4 regions of the Enterobacter cloacae complex sp. HYC033_NIDB genome follow, and region 2 is predicted to be linked to each of the others. Evidence: predicted binding sites of a transcription regulator. Region 2 holds the regulator's gene; each other region holds the start of a gene.

Region 1 (4,924 bases), 1.4 Mb from region 2:
CGCTAAATCAGACCAAAGCGTCTCTGCTCACCCGTCTGCGCGGCGATCGCGGTCAGCGCGGTACCCGGCGCACACTGCACTACTACTTTGTCGCCCAGGATATTCACGAGCGCGCCAGCTCCTCGCATGTGCAGTACGCTGACCTGCGCGAGAAATTCCGCTACAGCGACGTGATGTTCCGTTTCCAGCGCCTGCTGTCAATGCAGTCTCAGGCCTGCCAGCAACTTGCGCGCTCAATACTGCTGCGCACGCCCTATCAGCACGATCCTCGCTTTGAACGCGCATTCAGTCATCTGGATGCGGCCCTCGATCGCGTTCAGGCCAGTGGGACATCGCCGGAACAGTTCAAAGCCCTGGGATTCTTGCTCAACAACCTGAGAGCCATCGATGCTCAGCTCGCCACCATTGAGTCTGAACAGGCGATGGCAATGCCGGGCAATGACGCCGACAACCAGCTTGCCGACGACAGTCTCAACGGTTTCAGCGATATGTGGCTGCGCCTGAGCCGTCATTTTACGCCGGAATCCGCCCTCTTTCGCCATGCGGTAAGGATGTCGCTGGTTCTGTGCGTCGGCTATGCATTTATCCAGATAACAGGGTTGCACCACGGTTACTGGATCCTGCTGACCAGCCTGTTTGTCTGCCAGCCGAACTATAACGCTACCCGCCATCGGCTCGCGCTGCGTATTGTCGGGACATTAGTCGGGGTCGCCATCGGGCTGCCGGTGCTCTACTTTGTGCCATCCGTAGAAGGGCAACTGATCCTGATCGTGATTACCGGTGTACTGTTTTTCGCCTTCCGCAATGTGCAGTACGCCCACGCCACGATGTTCATCACGCTGCTGGTGCTGCTCTGCTTCAATCTGCTGGGTGAAGGCTTTGAAGTGGCCCTCCCCCGCGTGATCGACACGCTAATCGGCTGCGCCATTGCCTGGGCGGCGGTGAGCTTTATCTGGCCGGACTGGCGTTTTCGTAACTTACCGCGCGTGTCCGACAGAGCAATGAACGCCAACTGCCGCTATCTGGATGCTATTCTTGAGCAATACCATCAGGGTCGCGATAACCGTCTGGCCTATCGGATTGCCCGTCGCGATGCGCATAACACGGACGCAGAGCTGGCTTCCGTTGTCTCGAATATGTCAACTGAGCCGCGCGCCACGGCAGAAATCCGGGAGACAGCCTTCCGCCTGCTGTGTCTGAACCACACGTTCACCAGCTATATCTCTACCCTTGGCGCCCACCGTGAGAAACTGACAAATCCGGGCATCCTGGCGCTGCTGGACGACGCCGTTTGCTACGTTGATGATGCGCTTCATCATCAACCTGCGGATGAGCCACGGGTTCACCAGGCACTGGATGAACTGGTGCAACGTATCGCACACCTTGATCCTGGCACCGACAACAAAGCTCCGCTGGTCCTACAGCAAATTGGCCTGCTTATCGCTTTGCTGCCGGAAATTTGTCGGCTGCGACAGAAGATCGCTACCTGGCGGAATGATGGCCCTGCGACTCAGGCAGCGCATTAAACCACTCCATAAGCTCCCGGCGAATATCCGCCGGGAGTGCCGCTTCATGTAACCCTTCGATGGCGCCTTCAAGCGCGAACAATACCCGGATACTCAGCGCTTTATTCTTAGAGCGCATTTTCAGCCAGCTCGTCTTCGCCCCCAACTGTCGTAGCGTCTCTTCATTGGTAATGCCCGCCTCCATAAGCAGGACCTCAATCTGAAAGGTCAGGTTCGGCAGATCCTTAAGCCGATTACGCTGATGGCGCTGGTAGCGCTCTTTCCTGGCGGCATCGAGCGCAAACGAGGAGAGCTGAAGCAGCTTTTCCCTGTTTTGCCACAGACCTTCATCCACACGGTAGTAATTAAGCAGCACTGGCCGTCCTCGTTTCATCAGTGTCAGAAAAGAGGAGGCGTTTTTTACACAGTATTTTGCACTTTGCTCACAGGCGCGAAGGTACAGCTCGCCGTCAGACACCATCGCGAACACCGCTTCATCCACGGCCAGGGTATAACCGCCAAACAGGGCGCGATGATGAATTTCGCCCAGCGGAGAGAGGTATTCTTGAGATTGATAAATCCGATCATAAGATATCTTTTTCATGACAATTCCATTAAAAATCATACAGTAAACACGATATTTCTTACTAACGGATCCGTTAGCAGGAAAATAGGCAACTTATTGCCGTTGGGCAAGATGATTTTTTCAGGTTCACCAGGAATGGATGAAATTTGCGAGTCGCTTTCCGAAAATGAGGTTGATCTTTATGCACACAGGGGTTACTGTATATCCATACAGTAACTACAGGGCTGGAATGAATATGTACACTTCAGGCTATGCAAATCACTTAACACCTTCCACTTCTGCCGCAGGCAATGCTGCGCAGAATTCTATCGGGCGTGTATCGACAGGGCTTATCAGTGAAGTGGTTTACCGTGAAGACCAGCCGCTGTTAACACAACTCTTACTCCTGCCGCTTTTGCAGCAGCTCGGGCAACAGTCTCGCTGGCAGCTCTGGCTGACGCCACAGCAAAAATTAAGTCGTGAATGGGTTCAGTCGGCTGGCCTGCCGTTAGCGAAGGTGATGCAGATTAATCAACTCTCCCCTTGCGATACGGTCGAGTCGATGGTCCGGGCATTACGTACCGGGAACTATAGCGTCGTGATTGGGTGGTTGCCTGAGGATCTGTCGCAAGAGGAACATTTGCGTCTGTCTGAAGCGGCTGAAGAAGGTAATGCGATGGGTTTCATCATGCGGCCGGTTCGTGGAGATTCCTATCGCAGAGGACAACATCCCGGGCTAAAAATTCACTCAAATGTGTACCATTGAGTCATTTTAAGAGTTTTCCTGGAATTTTTTTCGACCACGGTATGCAAAAAAAGTTCAACGCGTCAAAACTGCGGCAAGGCTTGTCTGACGCGGTTCTCGTTAATTTTACTGCACAAAATTCGTTCAAAAATTGTTAAATATTAGGTATACGGAACTTTTTTTTTCATATGCCTGACGGACTTCACACTTGTAAGTTTTCAGCTACGTTGTAGACTTTACATCGCCAGGGGTGCTCGGCCTAAGCCGAAGATATCGGTAGGTTTATATTTGACCACGCCCCCCGGTGAAGGATTTAACCGTGATTCCTCCGATGGAGATATTCATGGCAAATTTTGGATGATAACGAGGCGCAAAAAATGAAAAAGACAGCTATCGCGATTGCAGTGGCACTGGCTGGCTTCGCTACCGTAGCGCAGGCCGCTCCGAAAGATAATACCTGGTATGCAGGTGGTAAACTGGGCTGGTCTCAGTTCCATGACACCGGTTGGTACAACAGCAGCCTGAACAACGATGGCCCTACTCACGAGAGCCAGCTGGGTGCAGGTGCGTTCGGTGGCTATCAGGTTAACCCGTATGTTGGCTTTGAAATGGGCTACGACTGGTTAGGTCGTATGCCTTACAAAGGCGACAACGTAAATGGCGCTTTCAAAGCTCAAGGCGTACAGCTGACCGCTAAACTGGGTTACCCAGTGACTGACGATCTGGACGTGTACACCCGTCTGGGCGGCATGGTATGGCGTGCAGACTCCAGCAACAGCATCGCTGGTGACGACCACGACACTGGTGTTTCCCCAGTATTCGCTGGTGGCGTTGAGTGGGCAATGACCCGTGACATCGCTACCCGTCTGGAATACCAGTGGGTTAACAACATCGGTGACGGTGCTACCGTTGGCGTTCGTCCAGACAACGGCATGCTGAGCGTTGGTGTTTCTTACCGTTTCGGTCAGCAGGAAGATGCGCCAGTCGTAGCTCCAGCTCCGGCTCCAGCTCCAGAAGTACAGACCAAGCACTTCACTCTGAAGTCTGACGTTCTGTTCAACTTCAACAAAGCTACCCTGAAACCAGAAGGTCAGCAGGCACTGGATCAGCTGTACACCCAGCTGAGCAACCTGGATCCTAAAGACGGTTCTGTAGTGGTTCTGGGCTTCACCGACCGTATCGGTTCTGACGCTTACAACCAGGGTCTGTCTGAGAAACGTGCTCAGTCTGTAGTTGATTACCTGGTATCTAAAGGTATCCCAGCTAACAAGATCTCCCCACGTGGTATGGGCGAATCTAACCCAGTTACCGGTTCTACCTGTGACAACGTGAAACCACGCGCTGCACTGATCGACTGCCTGGCACCAGATCGTCGCGTAGAGATCGAAGTTAAAGGTATCAAAGACGTTGTAACTCAGCCTGCGGCATAAGTTATCGTCTTATAAAAAAACCCCGCGATGCGGGGTTTTTTATTATCTGAAGAAAAGTAAAAAGCTTATTTTTTACCTAACAGTGCCTGTAGATCGTTCTTCAGCGTCGACATCTGGCTGGCATACTTCTCTTTGTGCTCGGCATCTTCAATCAGCTGCACCACCGTTTCCGACAGGGTTTTTCCGCGCCGCTGCGCAAGCCCGGCCAGACGCTGCCAGACCATGAACTCCAGGTCGATCGATTTCTTACGGGTGTGCTGATGCTCGGCATTGAAATGCCGTTTACGACGAGCACGGATAGTTTGCTTCATCCGGTTTAACAAGGCCGGATTAATGTGTTTCTCAATCCAGCCGTTGACCTGTACCGGTTCGTTTTCGAGGGTCAGCAACATATCCACAGCTTCTTGTGCCGCGCTGGCTTCGATGTAGCAGGTGATCAGCTCCCCTTCACGGTGCTTTTTGACCAGGTACTTCCATTTCCAGCCGCTTTCGAGGTTTTCCAGTTGTTGATATTTCATTGCGATCTCAGTGTTACCGTGTAACTCTGTTCAGAATATCAGTTTTTTGGCAATCTGCTGAAAAGAAATCATATCCTGTGAAACGCCGCAGGCGATCCGCATGACGAAAACCCGAATCCTGATTGGGCAGAGTGCGCCGCTTACGGTATACTCCACGGTTT
Region 2 (4,924 bases):
CTGGCAGCCAGAATGGGCTTTGCGCTGCGCCATAACGTGATTGAAGCCCACGGCTTATGTTCTGCCTGCGTGGAGGTGGAGTCATGCCGCCATCAGGATGCCTGTCAGCACGATCACTCTATCCTGGTCAAGAAAAAGCCGCGTTAAAGCCAAAGAAAAAGGCGGCTCAGGGCCGCCCTTGGGGATAGTGCCGGTTACCAGCGGTAGTCGTTACGGGTTTCCCAGTCTTTGACTTCATTTTCCGCCTGATCTTTTTCGTAACCGTAGCGCTCCTGGATTTTACCTACCAGCTGATCGCGCTTACCTTCAATGACGGTCATATCGTCATCTGTCAGCTTACCCCACTGTTCTTTCGCTTTACCTTTGAATTGCTTCCAGTTGCCGCCGATTTCGTCTTTATTCATAATCGTGTCCTCGTGTTAAGCGTCTATGAGTATCGTCCGCTTCGTTCTTTTCTGCTGGACGTGATTATTATTGTAGTTAAGGATTCGGCAGTTGTTTTTATATTCGGAATCTTTAACCGTTACGATATATCGTGCGGGGCTGGAAACCAGGTATTGTTTCGCCAGTGACGATGCCAGATAACGGCCAGCGAAAGGCCACGCAGTGAGAGAAACACCGCCAGCGCCAGCCACAGACCATGATTGCCGAGATACGGCAGGGTTAGCAGCGTCAGGCCGAACCCCGCCGCCGCGACGGCCATGCTGTTGCGCATCTCCGCCCCTCGCGTCGCACCAATAAACATGCCGTCCAGCAAATAGCACCACACGCCCACCACCGGTAATACTACCTGCCAGAGGATGTAGCGATCGGCCAGCTCACGTAGCGCGGGCAACGAGGTGAGTAGCGCGACAATATGCCCACCAAAACAGGCGTACACCAGAGCAAAGACCAGCGCCACCAGGCCCGCCTGACGACAGGCAGCACGCCAGACCTCACGTAACTGGCCGCTTTCACGCGCGCCATAGGCCTGCCCTGAATGCGCCTCGACGGCGTAAGCAAAACCATCCAGCGCATAAGCGGTAAAGGTCAGTAACGTCATGAGCACTGCGTTGACTGCGACGATTTCAGGCCCAAGACGCGCACCAAAAACGGTTAATGCACCAAAGCAGAGTTGCAGCAGAAGCGAACGGAGCATGATGTCGCGATTAAGCGCCAGCAGCTTACGAATGTTGCCGCGCCAGGCCGATTTCAGCAGATCCAGGGTGATACCGCGCATCGCCAGCACGCGCCAGACCATCCCCAAACCGATCAGCAGCGTACCGTACTCGGCAATCGCCGTGGCCAGCGCCGCGCCCCGGACGTTCATGTGCAGCCCCATCACCAGCCAGAGATCGAGCACAATGTTAAGCAGGTTGCCCACCACCAGTAGGATCACCGGTGCGCGGGCGTACTGCACGCCCAGCAGCCAGCCCAGCAAGACCAGGTTTGCCAGTGAAGCGGGCGCGCTGAGCCAGCGAATTTCGAGGAACCGCCGGGCCTGTTCCAGTACGGCATCGCTGCCGCCTACAATATGGAGCGCAAGATCAATCAGCGGCGTACGCAACAGAACGATTAACGCGCCAGCACCGAATGCCAGAATGAGCGGCTGAACCAGCGCACGCGCCAGACGCAGAGGATCTTTTGCACCATACGCCTGGGCCGTCAGGCCTGTCGTACTCATGCGCAGAAAAAGCAGCAGCATAAAGAGGAAGCTGGTCGCCGTTGCGCCGATCGCGACGCCGCCAAGATAAATCGGCGAATCGAGATGCCCGATAACCGCCGTATCCACCAGCCCCAGCAGAGGAACGGTAATATTGGAAAAAATCATCGGTAGCGCAAGACGCCACAACGCCTTATCGGCAGAAGTTAGCAGTGCCATGGAAATTACCGGAATCAGAAAACAGGCCAGGCTGTAGAGGAACTACAGCCTGTCAGGAAGAGATTACAGCCATTCACCGTTGCGGATAACGCCGACCGCCAGCCCTTCAATAGAGAAGCTCTGCTCGCGGAGATCCACCACAATCGGGGAGAATTCATTGTTTTCAGGCAGAAGCTGCACGGTATTGCCTTGTTTTTTCAGGCGCTTAACCGTCACTTCATCATCAATGCGCGCCACCACGACTTGCCCGTTACGCACGTCCTGCGTTTTGTGTACCGCCAGCAGATCGCCATCCAGAATACCGATATCTTTCATGGACATTCCGCTAACGCGCAGCAGGAAATCGGCGCTCGGCTTGAACATGCCTGGGTCAACCTGATAGTGCCCTTCGATGTGCTGCTGCGCCAGCAGAGGTTCACCTGCGGCAACGCGGCCCACCAGCGGAATACCGCTCTCTTCTTCCACAAGCAGACGAATGCCGCGTGAGGCGCCGGAAACAATCTCAATCACGCCCTTACGCGCCAGCGCTTTAAGGTGCTCTTCGGCAGCATTAGGAGAACGGAAGCCCAGACGCTGCGCAATTTCTGCACGCGTGGGTGGCATACCCGTCTGGCCGATATGATCCCGAATGAGATCAAACACCTCTTGCTGCCTGGTCGTTAACGCTTTCATACCGCCCCCTGGGTGTATATACAGTTATGCTGTGAGTATATACAGTCAAAGGCGATTTTGGAACCAAAAACTGCACAAAAAACCAGGGACTTAATTATTCCTCGAGGCTCATCGGAAATGCGACCAAAGCAGCGTGACCCAGGTGATCGCCGCAGTGATAATCGCCAGCAGTACGGCAGCGGAACCCATGTCTTTCGCCCGGCCAGACAGTTCATGGAATTCCGACCCGATTCGGTCAACAACGGCCTCAATAGCGCTATTCAGAATTTCCACTATCATCACCAGAAGGACAGATCCGATGAGCAGTACGCGGGTGATAGCATCAACATCAAGGAAGCAGGCGATGACAACGGCAACGATTGCGGCAACCGCTTCCTGGCGGAAAGCGGCTTCATTAACCCATGCCGCGCGGAAACCTTTCCATGAATAACCGGCAGCTTTAATGATTCGAGTTAACCCAGTGGTATTATTGGCCATTAAAAGAACCTTTTATGATAAATAGCGTCTGTAACTAAAGCCGCAGCGCGTTTTGCTGCAACCTGAAGTATGACGGGTAACAACAGAAATTTTGCGCGCTTTCTGTTATCCTTGCGCCGCAATTGCATTATTAACCAGAGGCTTTACATCGTTTATGTCCGGCTGGCCACGAATTTACTACAAATTACTTAATTTACCATTAAGCGTACTGGTAAAAAGTAAGTCTATCCCAGCAGAACCTGCGCTGGAATTAGGGCTCGATACGTCGCGCCCTATTATGTACGTTTTGCCTTATAACTCGAAGGCAGACCTGCTGACGCTTCGCGCTCAATGTCTGGCGCACGATTTACCTGACCCGCTCGAACCGCTGGAAGTCGACGGTACGCTGCTGCCGCGCTACGTGTTCATCCATGGCGGACCGCGCGTGTTCACCTATTACACGCCGAAAGAAGAGTCCATTAAGCTGTTCCATGATTACCTTGATCTGCACCGCAGCAACCCCGATCTGGACGTGCAGATGGTGCCGGTGTCGGTGATGTTTGGCCGCCGTCCGGGGCGTGAAAAAGGGGAAGAGAACCCGCCGCTGCGTATGCTCAACGGCATTCAGAAGTTCTTCGCCGTCTCCTGGCTAGGACGCGACAGCTTTGTCCGCTTCTCACCTTCCGTTTCACTGCGCCGCATGGCGGATGAACACGGCACTGACAAAATCATTGCGCAAAAGCTGGCGCGCGTTGCGCGTATGCACTTTGCACGTCAGCGTCTGGCGGCCGTTGGGCCACGTCTCCCGGCGCGTCAGGATCTGTTCAACAAGCTGCTGGCTTCCAAAGCGATTGCCCGTGCCGTAGAAGATGAAGCGCGCAGCAAGAAAATTTCGCACGAGAAAGCGCAGCAGAACGCAATCGCGCTGATGGAAGAGATCGCCGCGAACTTCTCCTACGAGATGATTCGCCTCTCTGACCGTATCCTCGGCTTTACGTGGAACCGCCTCTATCAGGGGATTAACGTCCACAACGCCGAGCGCGTGCGTCAGTTAGCGCACGACGGCCACGAAATTGTCTATGTGCCCTGCCACCGCAGCCACATGGACTACCTGTTGCTCTCTTACGTGCTCTATCACCAGGGGCTGGTGCCGCCGCATATTGCTGCCGGTATCAACCTGAACTTCTGGCCAGCAGGCCCGATATTCCGCCGTCTGGGTGCGTTCTTCATTCGTCGTACCTTCAAAGGTAACAAGCTCTACTCCACCGTCTTCAGGGAGTATCTGGGCGAGCTGTTCAGCCGCGGTTATTCCGTGGAGTACTTTGTTGAAGGTGGTCGCTCGCGTACCGGTCGTCTGCTCGATCCGAAGACCGGCACGCTGTCGATGACCATTCAGGCCATGCTGCGTGGCGGTACGCGTCCTATCACGCTGGTGCCTATTTACATCGGTTATGAACACGTGATGGAAGTGGGCACCTACGCGAAAGAGCTGCGCGGTGCGACCAAAGAGAAAGAGAGTCTGCCGCAGATGCTGCGTGGGCTGAGTAAACTGCGCAACCTCGGCCAGGGCTACGTGAACTTTGGTGAGCCCCTGCCGTTGATGACATATCTGAACCATCATGTTCCGGAGTGGCGCGAGTCTATCGATCCTATCGAAGCGGTACGTCCGGCCTGGCTGACGCCAACGGTCAACGGCATTGCATCCGAGCTGATGGTACGCATCAACAATGCTGGTGCGGCAAACGCCATGAACCTGTGTTGTACTGCGCTTCTGGCCTCCCGCCAGCGTTCACTGACCCGCGAACAGCTGACCGAGCAGATTGACTGCTACCTGGATATCATGCGCAACGTGCCGTATTCCGTTGATTCGACCGTGCCGTCTGCCACCGCCAGCGAGCTGATCGATCACGCGTTGCAGATGAACAAGTTCGAAGT
Region 3 (4,924 bases), 1.1 Mb from region 2:
CGTGAAGGCGGGGGAAAGCCTTTCTCTGCGCATCTTCCAGCCCATAGATGCATCTTTAATACCTTGCCCTGCAAACCAAACAGAGCCTTTGCCTGAATGGTTAATGCTGTCTATTAATGTCATCAGCTCTTCGCTGTTACGATGAGGCTGAAAGTCATCAAAAAGGGTCAATTGAGATACGGCAGCGCTTCGGAAATCAGTGAGCATCACGCCAGCACGATGATAACGGTGCCCTGGTACAAATATCGTATCAAATGCCTTTATAGCCGCGTTAATGATATCCCGTGAATCCTGAGCGGGTACAGCAAGCTCTGTTACCGCCTGATTCTTATAAAACACCTCATTTTCTGAGAAAGGGCTGGTACTGATGAAAACTGCTACCCGTTTACAAAATTGATGCTCTGCACGGAGTTTTTCTGCTGCACGTTCAGCATGAGCGCAAATGGCCTGATGCAGGCTGACTTCGTCCGACGGTTTTTCTCCAAAAGATCGGGAGCATATGATTTGTTCTTTTGGGGCAGTAAATTCTTCTAAACCGAGGCAAGGAATACCGTTCAGCTCTCTGACCGTGCGCTCAACAACTACTGAGAACTGTTTACGAATGAATGAAGGCGACAGCTCAGCCAGCTGAAGTGCATTGTTAATGCCCATAAACTGTAATTTTTTACCCAGCCGCCGTCCTATACCCCAGACCTCCTCAACTGGTACTAAAGCCATTAACTTACGCTGACGCTGTCTGTCACTGAGATCTACCACACCTCGCGTTGCGGGCCAGCGCTTACTTGCATACTGAGCCAGTTTGGCGAGCGTTTTTGTAGGGCCTATTCCCACTCCCACAGTCAGATGTGTTCTTCGCTTAATCTGATCACGTATCTGATGGCCAAACACCTCAAGCGATAACAGATTACGCATACCCGTAAGATCACAAAAAGCTTCATCGATACTGTAAATTTCCACACGCGGAGTCAGTAACTGCAAAATAGGCATCACTCTGTCTGACATATCAGCATTTATGTGGAATACAATTTCAACAGCTTAATTAGTAACCGACTCAAAGCACGCGCGCTTTAGGTATGTCAGACCAGCGCGTGGTCCAAGCAGGGCTTAGCATTTCACGTTTCATTTTCCATTCGGTATTAATGCCCTGGCCCGCAAACCATACATTTCCCATTCCGGACTGGTTGATATCATCCAGTACCTTCATCAGCTGTGCGCTATTGGCCCGCGGCTGGTTATCTTCAAACAGATTGAGCTGGCTTACACCGTTTGGAGTGAAGTTATCAAGCATGATACCTGCTTTCATGTACCTTCGACCCTCAAGCCAGATACGGTCAAGTGATCGCATCGCAGATTCAATAATGTCACGCGTGTCCTGTGTTGGCAGCGTCAGTTTCTCACCAGCGCTGTTCCCGTAAAAAACCTCACCGTTTGCGTGTGGCGACGTCCGGATAAACACACCGATGTTGCGACAGTACTGACGTTCCCCGCGCAGTTTTTCCGCTGCGCGCGCAGCGTACTGACACAGCGCCTGCTGCATAGCGACTTTTGAGGTAATTCGCTCGCCGAAGCTGCGGCTACAGACAATCTGCTGTTTTGCCGGTGGCAGCTCTTCGAGCGGAATACATGATTCACCGTTCAGCTCGCGTACGGTGCGCTCCAGCACCACGGAAAAGTTATCGCGAATGAACTTCGGACGCGCGCGTGATAGCTGCAGAGCAGTTTCGATGCCCATAAGGTTGAGTCGTTTACCGATACGCCGTCCCACGCCCCATATTTCCTCAACGGGCTGGTTAGCCAGCAGGGTTTCAGTACGTTTCGGATTACCTGGCGTAAGCGCCAGTACGCCGCGAAACTGCTTCCACTCCTTGCCCGCCCACTGGGCCGATTTTGCCAGTGTTTTGGTCGGCCCCATGCCGATACCGACGGTGAGACCCGTTGTGGTAAAGACATGCGCACGCAGGCGACGGCCAAAAGTTTCGAAGTTCTCACAGCCGTCAATACCGGTGAGATCCAGAAACATCTCATCAATGCTGTACTGCTCGACGCGTGGCGTTATCTCTTCAAGCGCGGTCATTACTCTCTGGCTGAGGCTGTGATAAAGCGCGTAATTGGAGCTGAACACGTGCACCTTTTCCGGATAATCCTGTGTTTTTACCTCAAACCATGGCGCACCCATTTTGATGCCAAGCGCTTTTGCGCCAGCGGAGCGTGCAATGACGCATCCGTCGTTGTTGCTGAGCACTAGCACAGGTCTGCCACGCAGGTCCGGGCGGAACAGCGTCTCGCAGCTGGCATAGAATGAATTAACGTCAGCCAGGCCGAACATGGACATCATGATCTCCGCCGTGTGTAGATAACCCGCACATATCAGTTTCTCCGGCGCGGAGTGTGCACGAAGTGCGCCACTACGCCGAAAATTTCCAGGGTATCCGGGTCTGGGATAATAACAGGATAGGCGGGATTCATCGGCTGCAATACCGGCCCTTTCTGGGTAATAAGAAGGCGCTTGACCGTAAATTCGCCGTACAGTACAGCGATAACCACGTCGCCGTGCTCAGGCCTGAGTGCCCGATCGACTATCAGCAGATCGCCGTCGTAAAGTCCTATATCCTGCATGCTGTTGCCCTGTGCGCGCAGGAAAAAGGTGCTTGCCCTGTGGGCTATTAGATATTCGTTTAAGTCGAGTTCCTGCTCCGCATAGTCCTGGCAAGGAGAGGGAAAACCGCAGGGTACGCGTTCCAGGAAAAGGGGCCTGTAGCTGGGCGGCGGATTATCCGCCGGGTGCATCAACTCAAAGGCGTGAAACATAGCAAAAATCCCTGTCAAAATGCTGTACGTATTTACAGTAGTATTGTCTGACTTTACGGACGAAGCAAGAAGCGTGGGGCGACACAAATATCATTAAAATAATGGACTATTGATTTATTTGAATTTATAGCGGAACGACAGCTCGTAAAACAAGCAGCTATCAGGACTTTCTGTGTCAGGGCATGTTAAAAATTTATTTTGATTCAGGAAAGATCTTACTTAGTCTGTTCAGTACTTCACTTATGCCCCTGCTGACAATCCGATCCTCCCGCATCACTGTCCCCAGAGTCCGGTGAAGCGATGGCGTTACTGAGTAAAGACTGAGACCCTGCCTTTCTTCATGACTTGCAACGGACATACGGGGAACGATGCTGTAACCCAGGCCGGAACGAACCATCCTTTTAATGGCTTCAATACTGCCAAGCTCCATAACCGGGCTGACAGTATGCCCTGCATCGCTGAACCATCCGTCAATCAGATCGCGTGTGGCACTTCCGGGTTCAAATACAATCAGCGGCAGTGGCAAAAGGGTATCAGGAGACAGCGGTTTTGCACTCTGCTCCGAGGTGTCCTTTTCCATGATTACAACAAACTCATCCGTACCCAGCGGGCTGACACTCAGGCATTTACCGGCTGCCGGCAGCGTTACCAGACCAATATCTATACGGTTTTCCTCCACTCCCCGTACAATATCTGAAGTATTGCCTGTGCGTACATCCACCTTCAGCAGGGGATGGGTCTGTCGAAGTTGCTGCAGTAAGTGAGGTAGCAGATGGATACAGGCTGTTGCGCCTGTGCCGACAGTAACGGTGCCGGTTATTTCGTCTGAATGCAGGGAAACCGCTTCAACCGCTCCGCTTACCACCGCATCAATTTTCATGCAGTGTTCAGCGAGAGTCAAACCGGCAGTCGTTGGTCTTACTCCCCGGCTGGTTCGCTCAATAAGCCTGACCTTAAGCGTCTGCTCCAGCTGTCTTATCTGCAGGCTCACTGCCGGTTGCGACAAGCCAAGTACTTCTGCCGCCCCCGAGAAACTGCCCCGGCTGATGACCAGCCTGAAGGTAGCCAGATGATCGAGGTTCAGTGTTGCCATGCCAAAGTTTTCCTCATAACGCTGATAAGCCCTGCTGCCTGTCTGAAATGATTCATCCGGGTTAGTCTCTGTTTCTGATCTGAAAGGGAGCTGTACTGATGGAAATAACCGAAGCAGATGAACGACATATTCCCGCTATACAACAGATTTATGCTTATCACGTATTACACGGCACCGCCACTTTTGAAACCGAACCGCCGGGTGAGGCTGAAATGGCAGCCCGGCTGAAAAAGGTACATGCAGCAGGACTGCCCTGGTTGGTGGCGGTTGACGGAGGAATTGTTCGAGGATACTGCTATTTGTCTCTATACCGGGAACGGTGCGCCTATCGCTTTACTCTGGAAGACTCTGTATATGTTGATGCCACGTATCAGGGGCGGGGCATTGGAAAAATGCTGCTATCCCGTGCAGTAGGATGGGCAGAAGCCCGTGGTTTTCGGCAACTTGTAGCGGTGGTGGGGAACAGTGAAAATACTGCCTCCCTTGCTCTTCACCGCGCTGCAGGCTTCAGCATCACTGGCACCCTCAGGTCTGTAGGATTCAAGCATGGGCGCTGGCTCGATACGGTTATCCTGCAGCGTACGCTCGGGCATGGCGACGCTACGCTTCCGGAAAGTACAGAATGACACAAGGATATCTGACAGGCCGCACCATTTTCTGCATCGGCATGACGCAGCTTATCAACTGGGGTATTACGTTCTACATGCCGGGTGTCTTCGGAGCCGCCATCATGGCGGAAACAGGCTGGTCTTCCGGTGAGACATTCTCCGGCCTGAGCGTTGCCATGCTCGTTATGGGGCTGGTTTCACCGCTTATCGGTCCCGTAATGGCCCGTACCGGTGGACGCACCCTGATGATGGCGGGAACTTTGGCTATAACCATCGGGTGTTTTCTGATGGCGTTTACCTATTCAACATTAGCGTGGGATGCCGTCTGGATCCTGACAGGCGCGGGCATGCGGCTTGCTCTGTATGACGCCGCTTTTGCCATGCTTGTGGAAACCGCAGGCGCAGAGGCTCGCAA
Region 4 (4,924 bases), 640 kb from region 2:
CTTTAAGCTGACGCTGAAAGGGCTGAAAGGTGGTCACTCCGGCGGTGATATTCACCTGGGCCTGGGCAACGCCAACAAACTGCTGGCGCGTTTCCTGGCGGGCCATGCCGCTGAACTGGATCTGCGCCTGGTGGACTTCAACGGCGGTACTCTGCGCAACGCGATCCCTCGCGAAGCCTTCGCTACCGTGGCGGTATCTGCGGCGAAAGCGGACGAGCTGAAAAACCTCTCCAGCGTGTATCTGGAGATCCTGAAAAACGAACTGTCTGCAAAAGAGAAAAACCTGACGGTGGTGCTGGAGTCCGTTACGACGGATAAAGCCGCGCTGACCGCACAGTCTCGTGACACGTTCGTCCAGCTGCTGAACGCAACGCCAAACGGCGTTATTCGCAACTCTGACGTGGCGAAAGGCGTGGTGGAAACCTCCCTGAACGTGGGCGTGGTGACCATGGGTGACGACAGCGCAGAGATCATCTGCCTGATCCGTTCCCTGATCGACAGCGGTAAAGAGTACGTTGTGAGCATGCTGGAATCTCTGGGTACCCTGGCGGGCGCGAAAACGTCTGCAAAAGGCAGCTACCCGGGCTGGCAGCCGGATGCAAGTTCTCCGGTCATGGCACTGGTGCGTGAAACTTATCAGCGACTGTTCAACAGCACCCCGAACATTCAGGTTATTCATGCGGGTCTGGAGTGTGGTCTGTTCAAGAAACCGTATCCGGATATGGACATGGTCTCCATCGGGCCAACCATCACCGGGCCACACTCCCCGGATGAGCAGGTTCACATTGAAAGCGTCGGTCACTACTGGACGCTGCTGACTGAGCTGCTGAAAGCAATTCCTGTTAAGTAATTAGCCGTTTGATGCCCGGTGGCGCTACGCTTGCCGGGCCTACGATTAGCGTAATCTACAGTCCCAACACCAGTTGACGCTCCAGCTGCGGATCCAGCAAGGTGACGTGCAGCCCCACCAGCCTCACCCCTCGTCCGCCCCGCCGTTCTTCCCACGCCTTTTTCGCCGTCGCGATAAGATCCTCTTTGTTGAGGCGTGGCCAGACGTGCTCCTGCGTCGTCTGCTGAAAATCGTTAAATTTCAGTTTGATGCCCTGTCGGGCAATAAGCAGATCCGGTTTGACCTTCAGTAAGCGTCGTTCAAGCTCAGGATAAAGCTGTTCCGTAATAATGGTTTCACACTCGGTCCAGTCATGGATGTCTTCGCTCAGTGTGCGTTCAACGCCGACCGATTTACGCAGCCGTTCGTTGTTCACATCCCGGTCATCAATGCCCTGACTGCGTTCCCACAGTACGCGGCCAAACTTACCAAAACGCTTAAGCAGCAGCGCCAGATCGCTGCGCTGAACATCTTCGCAGGTGCGTAGCCCCATACTTTCCAGCTTCGCGGCGGAAACTTTGCCCACGCCGGGGATTTTGCTGAGCGGCAGCGTCTTTAAAAACGCCGGAACCTCTTCCGGAGTGATGACGTACTGGCCGTTGGGCTTATTTAAATCGGAGGCGATTTTGGCGAGAAATTTGACCGGCGCGACGCCTGCCGATGCCGTCAGGTTCAGCTCGTTAAAAATAGTCTGGCGGATCTCCTGCGCCATCAGGGTGGCGGAGCCGTGGCAGTGCACGCTGTGGGTGACATCCAGATAGGCTTCATCCAGCGATAACGGTTCAATCAGTGAGGTGTAGCGGGAGAAGATCTCCCGAATGTGGCTCGATGCTTCTTTATAGGCATCAAAACGTCCGGGCAAAAGAGTGAGATGCGGGCACAGTTTCAGCGCCATCGCTGTCGGCATGGCGCTGCGTACACCGTATTTGCGAGCAGGATAGTTGGCGGTGCTGATGACACCGCGCTGAACCCGGCTGCCGCCAATGGCGATCGGAATATCCCGCAGCGCCGGGTTGTCACGCATCTCCACTGCGGCAAAAAAGCAGTCCATATCGACATGGATTATTTTGCGCATAGTAAGCCCTCACTTATTACTGGATAAGTATACAGTAAACAAATGAGGGTTGAGAAGTGCGCGCAGGAATTGTCGGGTGGCGGCGTTGCCTTACCCGACCTGGAAGACTAAAGAATGCGTTGCTGCTCGCGAGCCATCCGCTTTTTCCGCGCATCGCACGGTTCCGGACAATCGCACACTTTTTCCATTCCGATGGAAGAGATGCCTCCGCAACTGCCTTGAATGCTTTTACGCTTGATGATCCAGCCTAAGGACATGCCGAAGATCACCAGCACAAACACCGCAAAGGTCGCCAGAAAAGTCAGCATAATCAGCCTCCGAAATCATCAAGCATGATGTTCTCATCTTCCACGCCAAGATCTTTTAGCATCTTAATCACGGCGGCGTTCATCATTGGTGGACCACACATATAGAACTCGCAGTCTTCCGGTGCCGGGTGCTGTTTGAGGTAATTTTCATACAGCACGTTGTGGATGAAGCCCGTATAGCCTGTCCAGTTATCTTCCGGCTGCGGATCGGATAGCGCCACATGGAAGGTAAAGTTAGGGTTATCACGCGCCAGTTGTTCAAACTCATCGTCATAGAACATTTCGCGCAGTGAACGCGCCCCGTACCAGAAGCTGATCTTACGCTTGCTGCCAAGTCGTTTGAGCTGGTCAAAAATATGCGAACGCATCGGCGCCATACCCGCACCGCCGCCGATAAAGACCATCTCCGCGTCAGTATCTTTGGCAAAGAATTCGCCGAACGGGCCGGAAATCGTCACTTTGTCGCCAGGCTTGAGGGACCAGATATACGACGACATGACGCCAGGAGGGGCATCAGGCACATTCGGTGGCGGCGTGGCGATACGCACGTTGAGCATAATAATGCCCTTCTCTTCCGGATAGTTAGCCATGGAATAGGCGCGAAGCGCGGGCTCTTTTACCTCGGAAACAAAGCGGAAGAGGTTAAATTTATCCCAGTCTGCCCGGTACTCCTCAGGCACATCGAAGTCAGCATACGCGACGGTGTGTGCCGGACAATCAATCTGGATATACCCACCCGCACGGAACGGGACGCTCTCCCCTTCAGGGACACGCAGCTTGAGCTCTTTGATGAACGTGGCTTTGTTATCGTTAGAGATAACTTCGCATTCCCATTTTTTCACGCCGAAGATCTCCTCCGGCAGCTCAATCTTCATGTTCTGGCGCACAGCGACCTGGCACGCCAGACGGCATCCCTCTTTCGCTTCACGCTTCGTGATATGCGACAGTTCCGTTGGCAGAATATCACCGCCGCCCTCTTTGACCGTCACACGGCACTGGCCACAGGAGCCACCGCCGCCACAGGCAGACGAGACAAAAATCCCGTTGCCGGAGAGCGTGTTAAGCAGCTTATCCCCTGCCGGGGTACGGATCTGATTCTGCGGATCGTCATTGATATCAATGATCACATCCCCGGAATTGACCAGCTTCGCACGCGCCGCCAGGATCAGCCCTGACAGCACCAGTACTATCAGCGCGAACATCACCACGCCAAGAATAATTTCCATCTGTTAGCCCTTATAGCTGCACACCGGAGAAGGACATAAAGCCCAACGCCATCAGGCCGGTGGTGATAAAGGTGATCCCTAAGCCACGAAGCCCCGCAGGTACGTTGGCATATTTCATTTTTTCACGGATCCCCGCCATGGTGACAATCGCCAGCATCCAGCCGATACCGGAACCGAAGCCATACACAACCGATTCACTGAAGTTGTAATCGCGCTGAACCATAAACGAGACGCCACCGAAGATGGCGCAGTTCACGGCGATCAGCGGCAGGAAGATCCCCAGCGCGTTGTACAGCGACGGGAAGTATTTATCGAGGATCATCTCAAGGATCTGAACAAGCGCTGCAATCACTCCGATAAAGGTGATGAAGTTCAGGAAGCTAAGATCAACCCCCTCCACCAGCGCGCCATCGCGCAGCACGAAGTTGAATACCAGGTTGTTAATCGGAACGGAAAGCCCCAGCACAACGGTAACTGCCACGCCCAGACCAAATGCCGTCGATACCTTTTTAGAAACGGCAAGGAACGTACACATGCCCAGGAAGAAAGCGAGCGCCATGTTTTCAACAAACACCGCGCGCACAAATAAACTCAGGTAATGAGCCATTGTCGGTTACTCCTTTTCCTGCTGTTCAGGCTTCAACGTACGAATCAGCCAGATCAGCAAACCGATAATGAAAAATGCGCTTGGGGCCAGCAGGAACAGGCCGTTCGGCAGATACCAGCCGCCGTTCTGTACCGTATCCAGCACCGGAATGCCAAACAGCTTGCCGCTGCCAATAAGTTCGCGCAGGAAACCAACCGTCAACAGGATCACGCCGTAACCCAGACCGTTGCCGATACCGTCCATAAAGCTCGCCAGCGGTGGCATTTTCATCGCATAGGCTTCAGCACGCCCCATCACGATGCAGTTGGTGATTATCAGGCCGACAAACACCGAAAGCTGCTTCGAGGTTTCATAGGCGAAGGCGCGCAGGAGCTGATCGACCACGATCACCAGCGAGGCGATAATCGCCATCTGCACGATGATCCTCACGCTGTTGGGTATGTGGTGGCGGATCATTGAGATAAACATGCTGGAAAACGCTGTCACCAGCGTTACCGCCAGCGTCATGACCACCGCCGTTTCCAGCTTGGTGGTCACCGCCAGCGCCGAGCACACCCCCAGCACCTGTAGCGTTATCGGGTTATTGGCTAACAGCGGGCCAATCAGCACCTTTTTAACTTCTTTCAGTTCACCCGTATCAGCCATTATTCAGCGCTCCTTCACGTACATTCTTCAGGAAGGGACCAAAGCCCAGTTCACCCATCCAGAAATCAAAGCTGTGCTGCACACCGTTAGAGGTGAGCGTGGCGCCGGAAAGGCCATCAACGGCAAATTCATCGCCGGGACGCGCGCCCCCTTTCACCACCTTCAGCGCAGGCT

Evidence for each region. Region 2 encodes LexA, which represses DNA repair genes until DNA is damaged. Its sites were predicted from a motif close to TNCTGTATGTACATACAGNA; they were not measured.
Region 1: a site for LexA is predicted at 2,287-2,306, ahead of sulA (SOS-induced cell division inhibitor SulA). Genes of this name have one in related genera too.
Region 3: a site for LexA is predicted at 2,829-2,848, ahead of umuD (translesion error-prone DNA polymerase V autoproteolytic subunit). Genes of this name have one in related genera too.
Region 4: a site for LexA is predicted at 1,982-2,001, ahead of dinB (DNA polymerase IV). Genes of this name have one in related genera too.

Annotation. Positions count from the first base shown of each region.
Region 1 is NZ_CP115123.1:2,529,494-2,534,417, reverse strand. It holds gene yccS (YccS family putative transporter) at 1-1,526, shown strand, start outside; gene O1721_RS11990 (TfoX/Sxy family DNA transformation protein) at 1,483-2,109, opposite strand; gene sulA (SOS-induced cell division inhibitor SulA) at 2,327-2,836, shown strand; gene ompA (porin OmpA) at 3,193-4,245, shown strand; gene matP (macrodomain Ter protein MatP) at 4,311-4,763, opposite strand.
Region 2 is NZ_CP115123.1:1,098,068-1,102,991, reverse strand. It holds gene zur (zinc uptake transcriptional repressor Zur) at 1-147, shown strand, start outside; gene O1721_RS05235 (CsbD family protein) at 195-404, opposite strand; gene dinF (MATE family efflux transporter DinF) at 524-1,861, opposite strand; gene lexA (transcriptional repressor LexA) at 1,925-2,533, opposite strand; gene O1721_RS05220 (diacylglycerol kinase) at 2,642-3,010, opposite strand; gene plsB (glycerol-3-phosphate 1-O-acyltransferase PlsB) at 3,165-4,924, shown strand, end outside.
Region 3 is NZ_CP115123.1:4,840,537-4,845,460, forward strand. It holds gene umuC (translesion error-prone DNA polymerase V subunit UmuC) at 1-1,026, opposite strand, end outside; gene umuC (translesion error-prone DNA polymerase V subunit UmuC) at 1,052-2,326, opposite strand; gene umuD (translesion error-prone DNA polymerase V autoproteolytic subunit) at 2,368-2,808, opposite strand; gene O1721_RS23215 (LysR family transcriptional regulator) at 3,002-3,901, opposite strand; gene O1721_RS23220 (GNAT family N-acetyltransferase) at 4,000-4,527, shown strand; gene O1721_RS23225 (MFS transporter) at 4,524-4,924, shown strand, end outside.
Region 4 is NZ_CP115123.1:1,740,320-1,745,243, reverse strand. It holds gene pepD (cytosol nonspecific dipeptidase) at 1-850, shown strand, start outside; gene dinB (DNA polymerase IV) at 906-1,964, opposite strand; gene nqrM ((Na+)-NQR maturation NqrM) at 2,072-2,272, opposite strand; gene nqrF (NADH:ubiquinone reductase (Na(+)-transporting) subunit F) at 2,275-3,498, opposite strand; gene nqrE (NADH:ubiquinone reductase (Na(+)-transporting) subunit E) at 3,509-4,105, opposite strand; gene O1721_RS08185 (NADH:ubiquinone reductase (Na(+)-transporting) subunit D) at 4,112-4,750, opposite strand; gene O1721_RS08180 (Na(+)-translocating NADH-quinone reductase subunit C) at 4,743-4,924, opposite strand, start outside.